2 linked regions of the Thiocapsa bogorovii genome follow. The protein of the gene in region 1 interacts with the protein of each later gene in a pairwise test. Links are inferred from orthologs where the notes say so. Each region holds a gene or a part of one and is shown in the gene's direction. Other genes may lie near its edges. The genes, in order: LT988_RS14025 and trkA.

What was found.
Region 2: the proteins of LT988_RS14025 (region 1) and trkA interact in binary tests that used the Escherichia coli proteins (3 or more experiments, as listed by UniProt). The link is inferred for Thiocapsa bogorovii from one-to-one orthologs.

What each region holds. Positions count from the first base shown.
Region 1 is NZ_CP089309.1:3,097,048-3,105,337, forward strand. What follows is about bases 1,787-4,774. They hold LT988_RS14025 (PTS sugar transporter subunit IIA), read left to right. Parts: upstream 1,787-3,049; coding sequence 3,050-3,499; downstream 3,500-4,774. Other genes in these bases: LT988_RS14015 (RNA polymerase factor sigma-54), read left to right, coding at 1,787-2,448; hpf (ribosome hibernation-promoting factor, HPF/YfiA family), read left to right, coding at 2,479-2,814; hprK (HPr(Ser) kinase/phosphatase), read left to right, coding at 3,522-4,484; rapZ (RNase adapter RapZ), read left to right, coding at 4,541-4,774. Also shown: lptB (LPS export ABC transporter ATP-binding protein), read left to right, coding at 65-781; more of LT988_RS14015, read left to right, coding at 964-1,786; more of rapZ, read left to right, coding at 4,775-5,410; LT988_RS14040 (PTS sugar transporter subunit IIA), read left to right, coding at 5,407-5,814; LT988_RS14045 (HPr family phosphocarrier protein), read left to right, coding at 5,811-6,080; ptsP (phosphoenolpyruvate--protein phosphotransferase), read left to right, coding at 6,077-7,819; LT988_RS14055 (phosphomannomutase), read right to left, coding at 8,029-8,290. UniProt on the Escherichia coli protein: Seems to have a role in regulating nitrogen assimilation.
Region 2 is NZ_CP089309.1:4,371,887-4,379,994, reverse strand. What follows is about bases 3,425-6,230. They hold trkA (Trk system potassium transporter TrkA), read left to right. Parts: upstream 3,425-4,043; coding sequence 4,044-5,417; downstream 5,418-6,230. Other genes in these bases: LT988_RS19370 (ankyrin repeat domain-containing protein), read left to right, coding at 5,593-6,162; LT988_RS19380 (sigma-54-dependent transcriptional regulator), read left to right, coding at 3,425-3,836. Also shown: LT988_RS19390 (DUF4390 domain-containing protein), read left to right, coding at 1-95; LT988_RS19385 (sensor histidine kinase), read left to right, coding at 229-2,469; more of LT988_RS19380, read left to right, coding at 2,466-3,424; LT988_RS19365 (BolA family protein), read left to right, coding at 6,283-6,606; LT988_RS19360 (alanine/glycine:cation symporter family protein), read right to left, coding at 6,873-8,108. UniProt on the Escherichia coli protein: Part of the constitutive potassium transport systems TrkG and TrkH. May regulate the transport activity of TrkG and TrkH systems. Binds to NAD(+) and NADH.

The sequences.
Region 1 (8,290 bases):
CCCGACACAACATGAAAACGACGCGTTTCACTCTGGACGCGGTTTAGGGTCGGGCTCGACGACGCTGCGCGCGGAGCATCTGAAGAAGAGCTACCGCGGACGCCAGGTCCTGCGGGACGTCAGCGTCGGTGTGGATGCCGGCGAGGTCGTGGGCCTGCTCGGACCGAACGGCGCGGGCAAGACCACCTGTTTTTATCTGATCGTCGGCCTGATCCCGGCGGACGAGGGCCGTATCGCGCTGAGCGGGCAGGACATCACACTAAAACCGATGCATGCGAGGGCACGCTCCGGCCTGAGCTATCTGGCACAAGAGCCCTCCGTGTTTCGTAAGCTCAGCGCGCGCGACAACATCCTGGCCATCCTGGAAACACGCCGCGATCTATCCCGGGCCGACCGTAACCTGCGCTGCGAGCGCCTCCTCGAAGAGTTGGGAATCGCCCATGTCGGTGGATCGCTTGCGCTGAGCCTCTCCGGCGGGGAGCGGCGCCGCCTGGAGATCGCACGCGCGCTCGCGGTCGACCCCCTGGTGATGCTGCTCGACGAACCCTTCGCCGGGGTCGACCCGATTGCCGTCGGAGACATCAAGGCTATCGTTTCGCATCTGCGCGATCGCGGGATCGGCGTACTGATCACCGACCACAACGTGCGCGAGACGCTCGATATCTGCGACCGCGGTTACATCATCAGCTCGGGGTGCGTCATCGCGGCAGGCACCCCCGCCCAGCTCTTGGCCGATCAACAAGTGCGCGACGTCTACCTGGGCGCAGATTTCTCCATGTGAGCGCAAGCCCGCCACTTCACCGGCACGCGCATCCGTTGGATGCTCTTTCCGAGATGTTGGGTGTAAGATGGCCGGCATGCCTCGGCTGATGACGCCTTCACCGGACTCAAACGGCTGGAATCGAGCAGAATTGGCCATGGCCGCTACCTGATCGAACACATCGAAAAGCGCATCCGCGATCCATGAAGCAATCCATCCAGCTTCGGCTCGGCCAACACCTGACCATGACGCCTCAGTTGCAGCAGGCGATCCGTCTGTTGCAGCTCTCGACACTGGAGCTCCAGAAGGAGATTCAGGAGGCGCTGGACACCAACCTCATGTTGGAGGAGGGCGACGAAGCGGACCGATTCAACGTCGGCGAGCAGCCGCAAACGGGCACCATCCAGAGCGAGGATATCGAAACACCGCGCCTGGCGGTCGAGCAAACCGTCGACCGCGAGATCCACGCCGAATCCAACGAGATGCCCGACGAGCTGCCCGTCGACACGCTCTGGACCGATGTCTTCGACTCCTATCTGCCGAGCACGTCGCACGGATCCGACGACGGCTCGGACTACGATCCCTTTGCCCAACAGAGTCGCCCTCAGACCCTGCTCGACCACCTCGCTTGGCAGCTCAACCTCTGCAGGCTGAGCGAGCGCGACAATATGATCGCCCAAGCGGTTATCGATTCGATCGACGCCGACGGCTATCTGCGCATCGATATCGACGAGCTGCTCCTGACCGTCGACCATCCCGAGATCAGCGCAGAGGAGGTCGAGGCGGTTGTTCACCGCATTCAATCCTTCGACCCCCCGGGCGTGGGTGCGCGCAATCTCCCCGAGTGCCTGCTGATTCAACTGAGCCAGCTGCCTGCCCAAACGCCTTGGCGAAACGCTGCGATGGCGATCTGCCGCGACGGGTTCGAGTATCTGGCGAAGCGCGACGTCGCTTCCCTGGTCCGTCAGCTGAAGGAATCCGAGGAAGCCGTTGCCGGAGCGCTGGCCCTGATCCGACGTCTCAATCCGCGACCCGGAAGCCTGATCGCCGGCGCACCGGCCCAGTATGTCGTTCCCGATATCTTCGTGCGCAAACGCGAGGGCCGATGGTCGGTCGAGCTCAATCCCGAGTCAATGCCTAAACTCAGAGTGAACGCCGAGTATGCGCGCCTGATCCGGCGCGCCGATCAAAGCGCGGACGGCGTCACCTTGAAGAGCCATTTGCAGGAGGCACGCTGGTTCATCAAGAGCCTGGCCAGCCGCAACGACACGGTGCTGCGCGTCGGGGCGAAGATCGTCGAGATGCAGCAGGAGTTCTTCGAGCACGGAGACGAGGCGATGAGACCGATGGTTCTGCGCGATGTCGCCGAGGCTTTGGAGCTTCACGAGTCGACCGTATCGCGAGTGACGACACAGAAATACATGCACACGCCGCGGGGAACCTTTGAATTCAAGTATTTCTTTTCCTCGCACGTCAACACCGCTTCTGGCGGGGAATGCTCGTCGACCGCGATCCGTGCCCTAATCCGCAAGCTGATCGCCGGCGAGTCCGCGAGAAAGCCCATGAGCGACAGCAAGATCGCACAAGAACTCGCCGATCAGGGGATCAATGTCGCGCGGCGAACCGTCGCCAAGTACCGCGAGGCCATGGGGGTTCCACCCTCAAACGAGCGCAAGCGCCTGGATTAGCAGGCACTTTGAACAATAAGGAGTCAGCAGATGCAGATCAATTTGACGGGTCATCACATTGACGTCACCGACGCGCTGAAGGGCTACGTCGACACGAAGTTCGAGCGGCTTGCGCGGCACTTCGACCACGTCATCAACGCGCACGTCATTCTCAGCGTCGAGAAGCTCGCCCAAAAGGCCGAAGCGACACTGCATATCAACGGCAACAAGCTCTTCGCCGACTCGGTCCATGAGGACATGTACGCTGCGATCGACGGTTTGATCGACAAGCTCGATCGCCAAGTGCTTCGCCACAAGGAGAAAAAGAACGATCATCGCGCTACGAGCCCGAAGATCAGCGAGGGCGAAGAACCCGATCAGATCTGATGCACCAGGCGTCGCGAAGGCGCCTCCGAGACCCCCGATGGGCGCTCTTGCCCGTCGGAGGCATGATACGAACGGGATCGGTGAGGGTTGGCAGGCGGAATCGCCGACCCCGTCCAGACATCCGAGGATTCTCAGGATCCATGATCACATATTCTCGCCCGCCATCGCTGCGCGGGCCCCGTTTCAAGAGCCAGCCGAAGCGCCCGTTACCCGCGGCGCACGGGAGCCGATACCGATGCTCAGCCCGGAACTGATCAACGAGGCCCGAATCGGTCAGGGGCTTGAGATTTCCAGCAAGAAGCGCTTGCTCGAGACCCTTGCCGAGCTGCTCGCCAACGACCATCCGCGCTTGAGTACGGAGAACGTCTTCGAGCGCCTCCTCGAGCGCGAACGCCTCGGCAGCACCGGTCTCGGACACGGCGTGGCCCTGCCTCACGCGAGGATCAAAGAGGTCTCGCAGGTGATCGGGGCTTTCGTACAAACGACTCGGGGGGTCGATTACGACGCCGCCGACGGCGAGCCGGTCGATCTGGCCTTCGCGCTCTTGGTTCCGGAGACGGCGACCGAGGAGCACCTCCAACTGCTCGCCTATCTGGCAGGCCGCTTCAGCGAGTCCGCAACGCGGTCGCAACTGCGCGACGCCGACTCGCCCGCGGCGATTCTGGACCTTTTGAAGGCCACCTAGCGGTCAAGCCGGGCCGCCAGCGATGATCGAAAGCCTTCAATCTCTGATCGCTCAGACCGGACCCCGGCTGAAGCTGCGCTGGATCACGCCGGAGCCGACGGCCGCGCGTCCGCTGCGCGGCGACGATCCCGGAACCACCCGGCAGTCGCTCATCGGCTCACTGAACTGCATCCACCCCAATCGGCTGCAGGTGATCGGCAATGCCGAGCTGATCTATCTGGCGCACCTGGGCCGGACCGCCTTCGGCGAGACCGTGGAGAAGCTCTTCGGGGATCATCCGACCGCCGTCATCTTCTCCGACGGTATCGAACCGGAGCCCGCCTTCCGCGAGGCCGCCGAGCAGACACGCACGCCGCTCATCGGCTCCTCCCTGGGCGACGAAGAGCTGATCAACCACCTTCGCTACTTCCTGACCCATGCGCTCGCCGAGCGCCGCACGGTGCACGGCGTCTTCATCGAGGTCTTGGGCATGGGCGTCCTCTTGGTCGGTGATCCGGCCGTCGGCAAGAGCGAGCTGGCACTCGACCTGATCTCGCGCGGCCACCGGCTCATCGCCGACGACGCGCCGCGTTTCGCGCGCATCGCCCCGGAGACCTTGGAGGGGACCTGTCCCGAAGCCCTGCGCGATTTTCTCGAGGTTCGCGGTCTGGGGATCCTCAACATCCGCGCCATGTTCGGCGAGGGCGCCGTCGTGCGCAGCAAGACGCTGAACCTCATTATCGATCTCCAGCCGCTCGACCAGCAGCAGTTGGAGTGCATCGATCGACTCAGCGGCAGCCTCTCGGTACGCAACATTCTCGGGGTCGCCGTCCCCAAGATCACGATGCCGGTTGCGCCTGGCCGCAACCTGGCGATCTTGGTCGAGGCGGCCGTGCGACACCAGATACTGCGCATTCGCGGCTACGATGCCGGTGTCGACTTCGTCGACCGCCAGGCGCGCGCCATCAGTATCGATCGACCCGACCCGCCGAGATCACCGTTATGACCGGACCACCCGCAGAGGAGCACGGGCGCGAACGCGCACAGTCCGTCGGCAAGCCGATGAGGCTGGTCATCCTCAGCGGCCTGTCCGGCTCGGGAAAAAGCGTCGCGCTTCACACCCTGGAGGACGTGGGTTTCTACTGCATCGACAACCTGCCGCTCTTCTTGCTGCAGGATCTCGCTCTCGGACTGCACGAGGGGCTCGACGATGCCTTCACGATGACTGCGGTCGGGATCGACGTGCGGACCAGTCCGGGCAGCGGTCCCGAGGAGCTCCGACACCTTCCCGAGCTGGTTCGCTCGGCACGCGAGCGCGGTATCGGCTGCGACGTCCTCTTCCTCGACGCACAGACCGAAACCCTGATCAAGCGCTTCAGCGAGACCCGTCGCAAGCACCCCTTGACCGGCGGGGACCGCTCGTTGCCGGAGGCGATTGCGCTCGAGCGTCGCCTCCTCGAGCCGATTCGCAGCTGCGCGGATATTCGCATCGACACGACCCAGACCAACGTCCATGAGCTGCGCGATCTCGTGCGCAGCCGCTTGGTCGGCGGCGACTCCCCGAAGGCATCCATCCTGCTTCAGTCCTTCGGCTTCAAGCACGGTGTCCCCCACGATGTGGACTTCGTCTTCGACCTGCGCAGCTTGCCCAATCCGCATTGGCAACCCGAGCTGCGCCGCTTGACCGGACGCGATCGGCCCGTCATCGAGTTCCTCGATTCCGCCGAGGCGTTTTGCAGGATGCGCACCGACATCCAGGGGTTCTTCGACCGCTGGATCCCCAGCTTCGAAACGGACGGGCGCAGCTATCTGACGATCGCGATCGGGTGTACGGGCGGGCAGCACCGCTCGGTCTACATGACCGAATCCCTGCGGCATCATTTCGAGTCCGAGGGTCATCAGGTCATGGTGCGGCATCGGGAGCTACCTTGAGCGTCGGTCTACTCATGATCACCCATCAGCCGTTCGGCGCGGACCTGCTTCGGGTCGCGGCGGCAATCTTAGGCGGACCTCCGCCGGGGATCGAGGCGATGGAGGTCGTCAACGACGTGCCCTGCGAGATCTTGGCGGCGCAAGCCGCCGAGCGCTTGGATCGACTGGACGCGGGCGAGGGCGTCCTAATCCTGACGGATCTCTACGGCTCGACGCCGGCGAATGTCGCGGTATCGCTCCTTGGGATCCATGAGCGGCTCAGAGTGATTGCAGGACTAAATCTGCCCATGTTGTTGCGCGCTCTGACCTACGCCTCGCTCGACCTGGATACCGTCGCCGAGAAGGCGCTGCAGGGCGGGCGCGACGGTGTCGTGCTCTGCTCGCGACGAGACGACCGCACATGATTCGCAAAGAGATCGAGATCCTCAACAAGCTGGGTCTGCATGCCCGTGCGGCGGCCAAGCTCGTGCAATGCGCCGGACGCTTTGCCAGTCACGTCGAGATCGAGCGGCGCGGTCAGAGCGTCAACGGCAAGAGCATTATGGGCGTGATGATGCTGGCTGCGAGCCAGGGGACACGAATCACGGTCGAAGCGTCGGGCGAGGACGAGGATGCCGCCATGGCGGCGATCGAGGCGCTGATCGGCGAGCGCTTCGGAGAGTCCGAATGACCACCTCCTTTCAGGGGATCGGTATCTCGACGAGCCGCTCCCTGGCACTTGGACCGGCCTTCGTGGACGGGCGCGGCGGCCGAAGCGTCTCGCAGTCCTCGATCGCGGCCGACGAGGTCGCCGCCGAGATCGAGCGTCTCGACTTGGCCGTCACGGCAGCGCGCCAGGCCTTGAAGGCTGTGCGCAACCAGATCCCGCGCCACACGCCGTTGAACATCGCCGAGTTCATCGACACTCACTTGTTGATGCTCGAGGATGCCGCCCTGGTCGACGAGGTGCGCCGCATCGTTTCCGACGAGCTCTGCAATGCCGAGTGGGCGTTGCAACGCCAACGCGACACGTTGGTCGCGATTTTCAACGAGATGGACGATCCCTATCTGCGTACGCGCCGCGACGATGTCGAGCATGTCGTACAGCAGATTCAGACCTTCCTGCAGGGCGCAATCGAGCAGAGCGAGCCCTCGGCCCAGGATCTGGACGGTCGCGTCGTGGTGGCGCGCGACCTGACGCCCGCGGATGCGATCCTCCTGCACCATCGCGGTGCAGTCGCATTCGTGACCGAATTCGGCGGGCCCATGTCCCACACGGCCATTCTGGCGCGCAGTCTCGGGGTGCCCGCCGTGATGGGCATCCACAACATCACCCGCTACCTGCGCCAAGGCGAGCTCATCCTGGTGGACGGCGAGACCGGTACGGTCCTTGCCGATGCCGACCCACTCACCCTAACCTTTTTCCGCGGCCGGCTGCGCGCGGCAGAGGCCCGTCAGTTGCGTTTGCGCGGGCTGGTCGGACGCGCCTCCGTCACGCGCGACGGGGTCGACATCGATCTCCTCGCGAATCTCGAGCTTCCCGAAGACGTCGAGCTCGCGACTGCCAACGGAGCCAGCGGGGTCGGACTCTATCGCACCGAGTTCCTCTATATGAATCGCCGCGATCTCCCCGACGAGGAGGAGCATCTGGCGAACTATGCAGAGATCGTCGCAGGGCTCGGCGGGATCCCGGTGACCATTCGCACGTTGGACCTAGGGGTCGAAAAGCGCATCGAGACGGCCTCGGATCCGGGGCCCGGGGTCTCGAACCCCGCGCTCGGACTGCGCGCAATCCGCCTGTGCCTGAAGGAGCCCGACCTTTTTCGCCCGCAATTGCGGGCGATCCTGCGCGCCGCAGCGATCGGCCCGGTGCGGCTGATGTTGCCCCTCGTATCGAACGTCCATGAAGTGGATACGGTTCTCGCGCTGATCCGACAAATCAAGACTCAGCTCGACCGTGACGGGCTCGATTACGACCCGAACCTTCCGATCGGCGCCATGATCGAGGTGCCCGCCGCGGCCCTCTGCGCTCGAGCACTGGCCCGGCGTCTGGATTTTCTCTCGATCGGGACCAACGACCTCATCCAGTACACGCTTGCGATCGACCGACTCGACGACGGCGTCAACTATCTGTTCGATCCCACCCATCCGGCCATCTTGCGGTTGGTGCGCATGACCATCGAGGCCGCGCGCGACCTGAACCGACCGGTCAGCATGTGCGGCGAGATGGCCGGCGATCCACGCTTCACCCGACTCCTTCTGGGAATCGGGCTACGTGAATTCAGCATGCAGCCGGGCGCCATCCTGGACGTCAAAGAGGTCGTGCTGCAGGCCGACACACGCGATCTGAAGCGCCGCACCGCCGCGCTTTTCGCGCGTCTAGACGACATGGATCCTGGCGCCTTGATCGACGAGCTCAACGCCGCTTAAACCGCGCTTAAACCGCGTCCGACGGTCTAAATCGATGTCGGCCTGAGCATGGCGCCCTTGAGTCCACTAAGGGTCTTATCCCTGACGCGGTTTAAGAAAAAGAAAACCCAAAAAACCTCTAAATTTCTTAAACCGCGCGGCGCCGACGGTGGTTGGCAGCTGTGAGGTCGCACAGACAAACAAAGCATGCAGGTCACGCCGAGCGCGGTTTAAGCACGCCAACTGGCGAGGATGTCCATGCAGATCCGGTTCATCTCCTCCGCGCGCTGCGGACTGTCCGCCTCGGTGTAGGCCCGCAGCTCAGGGGCGTTTCCCGATGGGCGCAGGTGTGCGATCTCGCCGCTGGCGAAGGTGATCCTGAGACCGTCGGTGACATCCAGATCGGCGACCGGGCCGAAAGCGGCGCCGAACACGGACTGCGCCGCGGCCTTGTCCCCGGCCGGATCGCCGCGATGGATCTCGCCAAGATGC
Region 2 (8,108 bases), 1.3 Mb from region 1 along the record:
TCGAAGAGCTGCCGCTTCCGCTGCGTCCGATGGCCTACCTGAAACCGTCCTGGAAACTCTCCAGCGGGTGGAGCAAGTGGCCTTTAACGCCTTAAACCGCGCCCGGCGCGGTATGCGATGTTTTTGGATGGGATCGGCCCCGGCCGATTTGACAAGCGCTGGAGCCGGCGCGGTTTAAACTATTAAAAAATATATTATTTTAAACCGCGTCCCCGCCAAGGGCTGTGCATGAATCAAACGTCGAACTCGCTCGAAAATTCAGCATCTCGCTCTGTACGCGGTTTAGCACGCCTGCGCGGACTCGGCGCCTTGCCGGTCGCGGCATTGATCCTGGCGCTCTTCGTCGTCCTGGTTCTGATGCGCGATGCGGTCGAGAACTCCGAGACCCTGAGCCGTGCCTTCGTGCCCCTGCTCTCGGTGGTGTTGGCCGGTCTGGGCGCGCTCGCCATTCTCGTCATCGTCAACATCGTCAAGCTGGTCCGCCGTTATCGGCAGCAAGCGGCCGGATCGCGCCTGACCGGGCGGATCCTGGTGCTCTTCGTGCTTGTCTCCCTGCTGCCGGTCGGCGTGGTCTACTACTTCTCGCTCGGATTCCTGCTGCGCGGGATCGACAGCTGGTTCGACGTGGAGATCGGCCAAGCCATGCAGGACGCGCTGGTCTTGAATCAGGCCTCGCTCGATCTCAATCAGCGGGTCCTGGCCCGGTACACCGAGCAGCTCATCGCCGGGATCGAGGATCGCTCCTCGACCGCGATCGCACTGAGTCTGGACAATCTGCGGCGTCAGGCCGGCGCCATCGAGCTGACCGTCTACACCGCCGGCGGCCAAGTGCTCGGCAACGCCAACGAGGATCCGACCCAGTTGGTTCCGAATCAGGCGGAGCGCGAGATCCAGCAGAGCGTGCGCGCCGGCAACAACTATGTCGGCCTGGAAAGTGATCTCGGCGGCGAGTTGATCGTGCGGGTGTTGGTGCAGGATCCGCGTGGGCGAGACATGAAGATGCAGGCGATCTTCCCGACCTCGGCACGCATCACCGAGCTCTCGGAGCGGTTGGAAAACGCCTACAATCGCTACACCGAGCTGGCGTATCTGCGCCAGTCGTTGAAGCTGAGCTTCTCTTTGACCCTGTCGTTGGTGCTCCTGTTCGGCGTCATGGCGGCGGTGATCGCCGCCTTTCATATCGCACGACGCCTCGTCGCACCGGTTGCGGATATCGCGCGCGGCACCCGCGCGATCGCCGAGGGCGACTACGAGCAACAGCTCCCGCTGCCCAAACACGACGACGAGCTCGCCTTTCTGGTCGCCTCGTTCAACGCAATGACGCGGCGCATCGCCCGGGCACGGGATGCCGCAAACCGCAGCCAGCAAGCCGTCGAGACCCAGCGCAACTATCTCGAAACGGTCCTGGGGCGTCTGTCTTCCGGCGTCATCGCCTTCGATGCCGACCAACGTTTAAGGACCGCCAACCCGGCGGCGCGTCAGATCCTCTCCCTTGCCTTTGCCGAAGACGAGCCGCCGGAGCTCGCGCGCGTGGAGCGCGAGCTGCCCTGGCTCACACCCTGGACCGAGACGGTGCGCAGCCATATCCTCGCGGGCGAGGACTGGCGTGCCGAGATCGAGCTCGATCGCGGCGAGAACCGTCAGACCCTGATGTGCCGGGGCAGCCCGTTACCGCTTCCGGACAGCGAGCAGCGGGGTCACGTCGTGGTCTTCGACGACATCAGCTCGTTGATCACCGCGCAGCGCAATGCGGCCTGGGGCGAGGTGGCCCGACGCCTGGCCCACGAGATCAAGAACCCATTGACGCCGATTCAGCTCTCCGCGGAGCGTCTGCGGCATAAGCTGCTCGCCAAGGCCGACGAGGCGGACGCGAAGATCATCGATCGCTCGACCCGGACCATCGTTCAACAGGTCGAGGCCATGAAGGCGATGGTCAACGATTTCTCCGACTACGCCCGCACGCCGCACATCCACGCCGAGCCCTTGGAGCTCGACCGACTCGCCCAAGAGGTGCTGGACCTGTATCGCAGCGCCGGCACGAGCGCCCTCGAGGTGGATCTCGGTGCGCCGGGGGTGCAGGTGCGCGGCGATCCGTTACGCTTGCGTCAAGTGGTTCATAATCTGATCAAGAACGCGCAGGAGGCGATGGACGGGCGTCCCGACGCGCGCATCGCGGTGTCGACGCGCGTCGCACGCGAGAATGGCTTATCGCTCGTCGAGCTCGAGGTCGCCGACAACGGGCCGGGATTCGAGGAGCATCTCTTCGAGCGTCTGTTCGAGCCCTATGTGACCACGAAGGCCAAAGGAACCGGTCTGGGTTTGGCCATCGTGAAGAAGATCGTCGAGGAACACCGCGGTATCATCAAGGTCGAGAATACCGGTCAAGGCGCGATGATTCGGATCCGCCTGCCGATCCGGCAGGGGACCAGGTCCGTGCCCGAGGGCCGAGAACAGGATGAAAAACGATGAGTGCAACGCACGTCTTGGTGGTCGACGACGAGCCCGACATCCGGGGTCTCGTCCAAGAGATCCTGGAGGATGAAGGCTACGCCGTGGTGAGCGCGGAAAACGGCGAATCCGCCCGGCACGCGCTGCGCGAGCGCCGCCCGGATCTGATCCTGCTCGATATCTGGATGCCCGATCTGGACGGCATTACGCTGCTGCGCGAGTGGTCGGAAGAGGAGGACGGTCTGCCCTGCCCGGTCATCATGATGTCCGGGCACGGCACCGTGGAGACCGCCGTGGAGGCGACCCGGCTCGGCGCCTACGATTTTCTCGAGAAGCCGCTCTCGATGGCCAAGCTCCTGCTCACCGTGGAGCGGGCACTCGAGGCCGACAAGCTTCAGAAGGAGAACATCGGGCTCAAACGTCGCGCACCTCAGGTACACGAGCCGGTCGGGCGCAGTGCGACCCTGCAACGCCTGCGCGAGCAGGTGAAGCGAATCGCTCAACACGACACCTGGGTGTTGATTACCGGGGATGCGGGCAGCGGTCGGGAGACCTTCGCGCGCTATCTGCACTCACAGAGCGCGCGCCGCGAGCGTCCCTTCGTCGATCTGAGTGTCTCCACGCTCGCCGGGGGCAATGCCGCGCTCGAGCTCTTCGGAGCCGAGGACGGCGAGCACACCCATTACGGGAATCTGGAAAAGGCCGCGGGCGGGACACTGCTGCTCGACGAGGTCGCCGACATGGAGCTGGATGCCCAGGCCAAGCTGCTCGGCGCACTCGATACCGGAGCCTTCATCCGCGTCGGGGGAACCGAGCCGGTGCGGATCGATGTGCGGATCATCGCCGCGACCCAGCGCAATCTCGAAGAGGAGGTGCGTGCCGGGCGTTTCCGCGAGGATCTCTTCTACCATCTCAACGTCGTCCCGCTGAACATCCCTCCGCTGCGAGAACACGCCGAGGATGTCCCGGATCTGCTGAACTTCTATCTCGACTATTTCGCGACCCACGAGAAGCTGCCGTACCGCCGCTTCAGCGTGGGTGCGCAAAACTATCTGCGCAACTACTCCTGGCCGGGCAACGTGCGCGAGCTCAAGAACCTGGTGCAACGGGTCCTGATCTTGGGTGCCGGGGACGAGATCAGTCAGAAGGAGGTCGAATCCGCGCTCGGTGCACCGCCGGCATCCCAGGGACAGGCGCTCGAAGGCCTGGTCTCGTTCGATCAGCCGCTGCGCCAGGCGCGCGAGCAGTTCGAGAAGGCCTATCTGGATTACCAGCTCGAAAAACACACAGGCAACGTCAGCAAGATGGCCAAGGAGGCGGGAATGGAACGCACGCATCTCTACCGCAAGCTCCGCTCGCTGGGGATCGAGATCAAGGAGCGGCGTTGACGTGCGTCCCCCGTTGAAGTGCGTCCGGCGAGGCATGTCCAGTTGGAATCTGGAACACAGGTTGGGCGTCTCTACAGACCTTGGCACTGACGCACTTCAAGTTCTTTGTTTCCATATCTTAAACCGCGTCGCGCCGATCGTACCGAGGAGCGACGAGGCCGAAGGACGCCACGCCACAACATGAAATCCCCGGACGCGGTTTAATCAATGAAGATCATCATCCTCGGTGCCGGCCAAGTCGGGACCTCGGTGGCCGCCAATCTGGTCAGCGAGGCGAACGATATCACCGTCGTCGATCACAACCCGGACCTGCTCAGGGAGCTTCAGGATCGTTTCGATCTGCGCACCATCCTGGGCCACGGTGCGCACCCGGACGTGCTGCGTCGCGCGGGTGCGGAAGATGCCGACATGATCATCGCGGTCACCAACAGCGACGAGACCAATATGGTGGCCTGCCAGGTCGCCTACACGCTCTTTCACACCCCGACCAAGATCGCGCGGGTGCGGGCGCAGAGCTTTCTCGATCAACCCAAGCTGTTCGGGACCGATGCCCTGCCGATCGACTTTCCGATCAGTCCGGAGGCATTGGTCACCGAGTACATCCTGCGTCTGGTCGAAAACCCCGGGACCTTGCAGGTGCTCGACTTCGCGGGGGGACGCATCCGACTGGTCGCGGTCAAGGCCTACTACGGCGGACCCCTGGTCGGGCACGAGCTGCGCACCCTGCACGAGCACATGCCCAAGGTCGACGCGCGTGTCGGTGCCATCTACCGTCATGATCGGGCCATCGAGCCCCAAGGCGATACGGTCATCGAGGCCGACGACGAGATCTTCTTCGTCGCCGCCCCCGTGCACATCCGCTCGGTCATGAGCGAGCTGCGGCGTCTCGACCGTCCCTACAAGCGTCTGATCATCGCCGGCGGCGGCAATATCGGTACGCGGCTCGCGGGAGCGCTGGAGGTCAACTATCGGGTCAAGGTCATCGAGCGCGATCTGAAACGCTGCAAGCGTATTGCCGAGAATCTCGAGAAGACGATCGTGCTGCACGGCGACGCGGCGGATCGTGATCTGCTCCTGGAAGAGAATATCGAGAACACCGACGTCTTTTGCGCCGTCACCGACGACGACGAGGCGAATATCCTCTCGGCGATGCTCGCGAAGCGGCTCGGCGCACGCAAGGTCATGGCCCTGATCAACCGCCCGTCCTACGTCGAGCTGGTGCAATCCGGGGCCATCGACATCGCCATCTCGCCGCAGCAGGCGACCATCGGAAGCCTGTTGAAGCACATCCGGCGCGGCGACGTCGTCGTCGTGCATTCTCTGCGACGCGGCGCGGCGGAGGCCATCGAGGCCATCGCCCACGGCGACGAGACCTCGAGCAAGGTGATCGGACGCAGCATCGAGAACATCAGGCTCCCGCGGGGCACCAGTATCGGTGCGATCGTTCGCGGCGACGAGGTCCTGATGGCGCACCACGACACCGTGATCGCACCGGAAGACCACGTCATCCTCTTCCTTCAGGACAAGGCGCGGATCCCGGAGGTCGAGCGACTGTTCCAGGTGGGGGTCACGTTTCTCTAAGGAAATGACGATGGGTACACACATCCGTCTGCCGCGTCATCCCCTCACGACCGCCGCATGACCGACGCGCGCCGGTGGCGGCTCGATCCGTGCCGGCGACAGGATCTCCCACGACTCGCCTCGGGTTGCCGATTCGCATTGGCCGCCCGGTTCCGGGTCCGGAGAATAGGCGGTCATGAACATCCTCATCCGTATTCTTGCACTCGCGGCGATCGCGATCCTCGTCGCCTTTGCCGCCTTTCACCCATCGGACTCGACCCCGGAAGCAGAGGGTTCGGAACTGCTCGACCTTGCCGAGCAAGGCGATCTCTCCGCCTTGAACGCCCTCTTGAAGCCATCTACGACGGTCGATGTTCGCGACAGCTGCGACTGGACGCCGCTCATGAAGGCCGCACTTTACGGGCACCTCGATGTCGTCGAGCGGCTCCTCGAGGCCGGTGCCGAGATCGACGCCCGGGACAAGGGCGGTTACACGGCCATGATGCTCGCGGCCTCGAACGATCACGCATCGATCGTGGATTTACTGTTGCGCAACGGCGCCATGATCGATCATCAAGAGCAGACCGAAGGCTGGACGGCCTTGATCTGGACCGCCGGAAAAGGCCACGACGAGACGGTCGAGGTCCTACTGCGCCATGGCGCCGATCGTACCCTCAAGGACTTCGCGGGGCGCTCGGCGGCGGACCACGCACGCGAGGCCGGTCACCTGGCCCTCGTCGAGCGTCTTTCGGGACAACAAGGCTAGACTCCTGAACGCGGTCGGGTCGCCTGCGGACACATCACCGGCCTCGATGCTTGTGTCGGTGAGGAAGGGGCCATAGTTGACGAGGACGCGCCCGAACGGGCGATCCGAGCCGGAGCCCAGATGAACCGAAAAACCCGCATCGAGGACACCCTGAAGACCACCTTCGACCCCATGCATCTCGAGGTCGTCGACGAAAGCCACATGCATTCGGTGCCTGCCGGCGCCGAATCCCACTTCAAGATCCTGGTGGTCAGCGAGGCCTTCGCCGACAAGAGCCTGGTCGCGCGGCATCGTCTCCTCAATCGCGCCCTGAGCAGCGAGCTCGAAGGCGGACTCCACGCCATCGCTCTACACACCTGGACCCCGGAGGAGTGGTTCGCCAAAGGCGGCGTTGCCCCCGAATCGCCGCCCTGCCAGGGCGGCTCGAAGGCGACGCCGCACTAGTACCTCGTTCCACCTTATTTTGCATGCTCAGAGCCCCCCCAAAGGCGTCAGGGCAAGGCACAGTCCGCGGGGAATAGTGGGTGCTATTTCCAAGGGCTGTAACGCTGCCCTGGCGCCTTTGGGGGGGCTCCCGAAGGGCGAGGCGAGAAGCGTTCAGCGCCGTTGTTGCGCGAGCTTGAAAGAGGGTCACTCTTCCTTCACTCGCGCGCCTAGCCGCTGAACGCTTCTCGCCTCGCTGAGCACGCAAAATAAGGTGGAACGAGGTACTAGACCCGGCGGTTGATCGGATCTGCGAAGTATTCTCGCGTCATCCGAAAGACGATCGGGCTGAGCAAGAGCAGTGCGACCAGATTGGGAATCGCCATCAGGGCATTGAGCGTATCGGCGACCAGCCAGATGAAATCAAGCTCGAGCATCGCCCCGACCGGAATGACCGCGACCCAGACCAGCCGAAAGGGAACGATGGCGTGGATCCCCAACAGGTATTCCACACAGCGTTCGCCGTAGACGCTCCACCCCAGGATGGTCGTAAAGGCAAAGAGCGCCAGCCCGAGGGTCACGATGTAACCGCCCACCGACGGCAGGCCGGCACTGAAGGCCGCCGAGGATAGGCCCGCGCCCGTCTCTCCGCTCGTCCAGACCCCCGTGACCATAATCACCAAGCCAGTGATGGTGCAGATGATAATGGTGTCGATGAAGGTGCCGAGCATGGCGACCGTGCCCTGCTGGATGGGATCGTGGCTCTGCGCGGCCGCATGCGCGATGGGGGCGCTACCTAGACCGGCCTCGTTGGAGAAGATGCCGCGGGCCACGCCCATCTGGATGCCCAGCATCAGCGTTGCGCCCGCAAATCCGCCCGCAGCGGCCGTCGGCGAGAAGGCGTGCAACACGATCTGATAGATGGCTTGCGGAATCTGGTCGACGTTGAAGGCCAAGACCACCAAACCACCGACGACATAGGCGATCGCCATGAAGGGAACCAGCTTGCCGGCGACCTGGGCGATCCAACGAATGCCGCCGATCAGGACCAAACCGACCAGCACGGCCATCGCGATCCCCGACCAGAGCTCCGGGATCGCGAAGGTGCCGTTGAGGGCGTGCGACACCGAATTGGCCTGGACCATGTTGCCGATCCCGAATCCGGCGAGCCCCCCGAAGATCGCGAAGGCGGTGCCAAGCCAGAGCCATCGACGACCCAGTCCGTTCTTGATGTAGTACATCGGGCCACCGACGTAGTTGCCCTTTTCATCCACCTCGCGGTATTTCACCGCCAGGACGCCCTCGGCATACTTGGTGGCCATGCCGACGAGCGCCGTGCACCACATCCAGAACAGGGCACCGGGTCCACCGATCGCAATCGCCGTGGCGACACCGGCGATGTTCCCCGTCCCGATCGTCGCTGCAAGCGAGGTCATCAAGGCGTTGAAGGGCGTGATGTTGCCTTCGCCTTGAGCATGCCGCCCGGCCCACAGCATCTTGAATCCGTACCCCAACTTGAGGAT